Regions from separate parts of the Cellvibrio sp. PSBB023 genome, predicted to be linked through region 1. Evidence: predicted binding sites of a transcription regulator. Region 1 holds the regulator's gene; the other holds the start of a gene.
The links. Region 1 encodes sigma-54, which starts transcription at its own class of promoters, with help from an activator protein. Its sites were predicted from a motif close to TGGCACANNNNTTGCNNT; they were not measured.
Positions count from the first base shown of each region.

Region 2: the regulator sigma-54 is predicted to act here: its motif matches at 1,976-1,993, upstream of B0D95_RS15930 (PEP-CTERM sorting domain-containing protein).

Region 1 covers NZ_CP019799.1:2,115,808-2,118,952, forward strand. The annotation lists gene lptB (LPS export ABC transporter ATP-binding protein) at 1-562, shown strand, start outside; gene B0D95_RS09390 (RNA polymerase factor sigma-54) at 716-2,368, shown strand; gene hpf (ribosome hibernation-promoting factor, HPF/YfiA family) at 2,469-2,759, shown strand; gene ptsN (PTS IIA-like nitrogen regulatory protein PtsN) at 2,831-3,145, shown strand, end outside.
Region 2 covers NZ_CP019799.1:3,697,973-3,701,117, forward strand. The annotation lists gene B0D95_RS15920 (glycosyltransferase) at 1-243, shown strand, start outside; gene B0D95_RS15925 (glycosyltransferase) at 289-1,155, shown strand; gene B0D95_RS15930 (PEP-CTERM sorting domain-containing protein) at 1,218-1,913, opposite strand; gene B0D95_RS20470 (fibronectin type III domain-containing protein) at 2,103-3,110, opposite strand.

The DNA.
Region 1 (3,145 bases):
GGACAATGGCAGCGTACTGATTGATGATCGCGATATTACCCAACTCCCCATCCATGGCCGCGCCCGCGCCGGAATTGGTTATTTGCCGCAGGAAGCTTCTATTTTTCGCAAACTCACCGTCGCCGATAACATTATGGCGATCCTCGAGACCCGCAAAGACCTGAGCCGCGAAACACGCCTTGAAAAACTGGAGGCACTACTCAATGAGTTTCATATCACCCACATTCGCGATAGCTTGGGCATGGCCCTCTCTGGCGGTGAACGCCGTCGCGTAGAAATTGCGCGCGCGCTGGCAACTGACCCCAAGTTCATCCTGCTTGATGAACCCTTCGCCGGGGTAGACCCCATTTCCGTAAATGACATCAAAGAGATTGTCCGACACCTCAAAGACCGCGGCATCGGCGTATTGATTACGGATCACAATGTGCGTGAAACCCTGGATATCTGCGAAACCGCCTACATAGTCAGCGAAGGTCATATTATTGCGGAGGGCGATGCTGATACTGTCCTCAGCAATAGCAAAGTCCGCGAGGTTTACCTGGGCGAACACTTCCGGCTGTGATGAAATCCCACCAACAAACAGCTTGACATTTAAGTTTCTTTATACTCTAGGCATAAAGCTTGCTTACAGATGTTGCTTGCGGCGCAAACCCTGACTAAACTCCACCTAACAGATGTTTTCCATCCCGCGTTATAAGGGTTTGTTGCTACAACAATGAAACAATCTCTCCAGCTTAAACTCGGCCAACAGCTGACAATGACCCCCCAATTGCAACAGGCAATTCGCCTTCTGCAACTGTCCACACTGGATCTACAACAGGAGATTCAGGAAGCCCTCGAATCCAACCCGATGCTTGAAGTTGAAGAGAGCTTTGACTCATCAGCCAGCAGCACCGATTACGAAGGCAGCGAACAAGACAAGATTGACTACACCCGCCAACAGGAAATTGCCGCTGAATCCGGCACCGACAATAGCGCGGACTTTAGCGCAAGCGATAACTTCTCCTCAGCGACCAGCGACAACTTCAACGAGCCCGGCTATAGCGAAACCGAAAGCTTTGGTGACAGCGAAGGCTTTACTGATGGGGAATCCTTTGGCGATAACGATGTCTATGGTGAAGGTGAGAGTTTTAGTGCCGACAGCGGCGACTGGAGCGATTCAATCCCCAGCGACCTGCCTGTAGACACCAGTTGGGACGATGTTTACCAAACCTCATCCACCGGAAATTCCAGCAATTACGACAACGAAGACAGTGACTTTGAAAGCCGTCGCGCAGTAACCGATTCACTCTACGATCACCTGATGTGGCAACTCAACCTGACACCCATGTCTGATCGCGACCGGGTTCTGGCTATGGCGATCATCGACGCAGTTGAGCCCAGCGGCATGCTTTCCATCACCCTTGAAGAAATATTTGAAGGCATGCGCGGTGATTTTGAAGAGCTGGAGCTGGATGAAGTTGAGGCCGTTCAACACCGCTTACAGCAGTTTGATCCCTGTGGCGTTTGCAGCCAGAATCTCTCGGAATGTTTATTGGTGCAACTGCAGCAATTCGACCCGAAAACACCTTTTTTGGATTCAGCAAAGCTGATCGCCAAACAGTATTTGCCCTTGCTGGGAAGCCGCGACTACCGTCAATTAATGCGGCGTACCAAATTGAAAGAGGCGGAATTAAGTCAGGCAATCGCTCTTATTCAAAGCCTGAACCCGCGCCCGGGCGATATTATCGCCAGTGGTGATACCGAATATGTAGTACCGGATGTATTTGTAGAAAAACGCGATGGCCGCTGGATTGTTGAACTGAACCCGGAGATAGCACCACGCCTGCGGATCAATTCCAACTACGCTTCCATGGTGAAGCGTGCCGATTCAAGTAGCGATAACACGTTTCTCAAAGATAACCTGCAAGAAGCCCGCTGGTTCCTGAAAAGTTTGCAGAGCCGCAATGAAACCCTACTCAAAGTAGCAAGCTGTATTGTGGAAAAACAACGTGGCTTTCTTGATTACGGCCCCGAGGCGATGAAACCACTGGTGCTGCACGATATTGCAGAAATTGTAGAGATGCACGAATCCACTATCTCGCGCGTGACTACCCAGAAATACATGCATACCCCACAGGGAATCTTCGAGCTGAAGTATTTTTTCTCCAGCCACGTGAGTACTGACAGTGGTGGCGAATGTTCCTCAACGGCAATTCGCGCCATCATCAAAAAATTGGTGAGCGCCGAGAACCCCAAAAAACCGTTGAGTGACAGCAAGATTACCGACCTGCTCGCCGAGCAGGGAATACAAGTAGCTCGTCGGACCATTGCGAAATATCGCGAATCGCTGAATATTCCGCCCTCCAACGAGCGTAAAACAATTTAATTCCTAGCCCTATAAATACGAAATTCGGAAGAAAAATCATGGATGAGCTGTTGGGTTGTGGTAACCACAACCATTTTGTTTCTATCGAGAGGAAGTATCTATGCAAATAAATATCAGTGGTCATCATCTGGAAGTTACCGATTCGCTAAGAGACTATGTCAGTAGCAAAATCGAGCGCTTAAGCCACCACCACGATCGCATTACCAGTACGCATGTCATCCTCTCTGTCGATAAATTAATTCAAAAAGCAGAAGCCACTATTCATGTCAGCGGTAAAGATTTATTTGCCGATGCTACCCATGAGGACTTGTATGCTGCGATTGATTCTCTGGCCGATAAATTGGATCGCCAACTGATTAAACACAAAGAGAAGATGCGCAGCCATCGTTAACCCACGCTATGCAGCGGCCCCAGTGGCCCGCTGCATTCAACATTGTGAGATTCCTGGTAATCACCCTAGCCATGCAAATTCAAACTCTTATCAGCCCTGGCCGCACGCTGTGTGGTATCGAAGGCGGCAGTAAAAAACGCGCCCTGGAACTATTGGCAAACGCCATTGCACAGGATGTCCCCGGTATTGATGCGGACGACTTGTTTCGCCGCCTGATTGGCCGCGAGCGCCTTGGCTCAACCGGTATTGGCCACGGTATTGCCATTCCCCATTGCCGGGTAGAGAACTGCAGCGGCACTATAGGCGCACTGATCACCTTGGTAGACCCGATAGACTTTGACGCCATAGATTCACAACCCGTTGATATTCTGTTTGCCATGCTGGTT
Region 2 (3,145 bases), 1.6 Mb from region 1:
CCGCCAATGAATGAGGTTGCTGATACTGATTGTGCATTACTAATAGCTGCGACCTATTCCGGACAAAAATTATTTTCCCCTCGATTTTTAGTCAATTTATCTGCAATCGAAGACACTGTAGAAGCAGTAATGCGGATGGACGAAGAGCGAATTCAGCAGTTAATTGAGAATGCACGGCGGCGGCCTGATGTTTTAAAAGAGCGATTTTATAATAATCTGGCAATGACAATTAAAAAGCTTTAGGCTAACTGTTGGGCTGCGAGCACTATTTTCTTTATGGATAAAACTATGCTTATTTCAATCATTACGCCAACCTATAATCGCGAGGCATTTCTGCCTGCCGCTATTGAGAGTGTGCTTGCTCAAAGTTACAAAGAATTTGAATTAATCATCGTGGATGATGGTTCCACTGACAATAGTCGTGAACTCATTAATACTTACGCGGAAAAAGACTCGCGGGTTAAATATTTATATCAGGAAAATCAGCGTCAAAGTGTTGCGCGTAATTATGCCTTGTCTGTCGCCAAAGGCGATTTTATTTGCTTCCTGGATTCTGATAACTATTGGCCATCGGATAAGCTTGAAAAATCTATCGAGGCATTTGAGGCGTATCCAGATGCAGATATAGTCTATGGGGATTGCATTACTATCGATGAGCAAGGTAATGAGCTGCATCGACATAATATGCGTCGCTACTCAGGACGCATTGCTGCCTTATTGCTGAAGGATAATTTTATCAGCATGAATACTACTATGACGCGGCGTAAGTGTTTTAATGAGATGGGAGGTATGAGTGGAAAGCGCCGCGTAGCAGATGATTATGATTTATGGTTAAAGTTTTCAGCGCGCTACAGGTTTCAATATATCCCCGAGTTTCTCGCGTACTATCGGGTTATGGAGAACCAAATATCCAGTAATAAGAAGCTGCGCTTTGAGACAAATGAAAAAATTATTTTAGATTTTTTAGCCGAGTATCCTGATGCGGTTTCCAAGCAAGAGCGAGATGCTGGCTTGTCGGCGTTTTATATTCGCAAAGCTCGTCATTATGCGTCCAGTGACAAAACAGAAGCTTATGCAGCTATTCGCTCAGCATTGGTAATCAAACCATTGTCTATTGGTGCATGGCGTGCATTAGTAAAAGTTGTTCTTTCGTAAATATTTCGTACATAAAAAAACCCAGCATTGCTGGGTTTTTTTATGTCATTAAATCGCAAATATTACGACTTCAAGCGACGCGCACCGAACAGGCCAAGCAAGCCCATGCTCATTAACAGCAGGGTAGTTGGTTCTGGAACTGCAGTTACACGAACACCAATAATCAGGTCGTCATGGTTGTCGTCATCAGCAGCATTTGGGCCAGTATCATCAAGGAAAAGGATTGCATCATAAAAACCAGCATGTGAGGCATTTGCATTTGGACCTTGACCAGTAAAAGTGGCATTCAACGCAGCAGCAAAAGAATAGAAGCGGCCATTGATGACGCTTTGAACAGCACCTTCTGCATTAGATACTGAGATGGTGTTTGCAGGATTTACTGATGTTGCAGGAATATTACTGGTGAACAGGAAATCAAAAAGGCTGTCTTTGGCAACTGTAGTTGTGATTGTGCCCTTGTTGGATTTGCTCAGTGCGCTCTCCGCATCACCAGGAACTGAAAAAAGATTATTCCAAGTAGATTCTTGGCCAAGGAAATAATAAGTCACAAGAAGGTTGGCATTGGCCTTCAGACTTCCAGCAATGGTGTAAGAGCCGGGAGTGATGTAGCCAGGGGTTGTGAAGTTGTTGTTTGAATAAGCAGGAACATCTGCTGCGTATTGAGCGCTGCCGCTATCAACCACGGAGATTAGTCCTGCATTTGCACTTAAAGAGCCCAGAGCGATAAGCGCTGCAGCTGCGTATTTGATGAGTTTCATGAGGGTCGTCCTTTGTTTGGTACAAAATGAGTGATTTACAATTAGCCTAAGCTGACTAGTGGTAAGCGATAAGTGTGCCATTACTTAAAATTCATTTAAAAACATTGAGTTACGTATTTTTTGTGGCGCACTTAACCTTGTTGATGTAAATTTTTCCGACTTCCCTCTGACGTCATCATCTTGATATGGTTATTGGACTGGCTGCGGGTTTAGCGAGATAAATCGGCTATACAGGCCCTCTGTGTCAAATGTAGCAATTTCATATGTGTCTCCGACGGTGGCGCCTGTCAAAATAATCATATTAGTATTTGGGTTTGTGATGGTTTCTATGGTCCAGGTTTGTTTTTTTGAAGAGTAATAACGTATCTCATAGCCTCCAATATCCGTTAGAGCCATTAATTCACCATTTTCACGATGGGTCGGTTGAAGCCACTTAAGTGCAATGCTGGTTAATGGGCTACTACTTGATGATGAGTTACTGTTATCAACAGAAGAGAATGAACTTGCGACACTTGAGGAAAGACTGCTGTTGCTCGATGAGGTACCGGATGAGCTTGTATTGGTTGCGGTGAGCAATGTTTTAGTGATGAGAGCATTGGAAAAGTTTGATCCATTGCCCTTTGAATCGATTGCTCGGACCCTGTATGTGTAATAGGTGTTTGGTGTGAGTGCTATATCGGCAAATTCTAATTCTGCTGCTGTGGTAGTGCCTATGACAACGCCATCGCGACGAACTTCATAGTATGACAAGGCAACATCATCTGTTGATGCCTGCCATCCAATAAGCGCGCTGTTATACGAAACCGCTTGCAATAGAAGATTGTCTGGTGTGCTTGGGGGAAGATCCAACTGGACGCTTGGTTCAGGAGTTAATTCCTCTTCGGTAAATTCCAGTGCTGTACTGCTAGAGCGCGAAGAGCGCACATAGCTTGACAAGCTCGACGATGAACGTACCAGCGAAGCGCTGCTTTTCGCTATCGATGACGGGCTACTGGAAGAGCTACTGGATTGTGTGCTGGTTGCCGCTGATGATGAGGTGGCAGTTACAGGTGTGGAGCTTGGTTGGGTGATGGCTGTGCTGCTGTCTGTTGGGCTGTCGCTTTCGGGGCCACCACCGCCGCAGCCGGTGAGGATTATTGCCAGTGAGCTGACGAGCAGGAGCGAGTGAATAGGGTGTTTCTTGGAGCCAAATATCATTGTAACTACCTAAAAAAGCATGGAGTTTGCCGGAA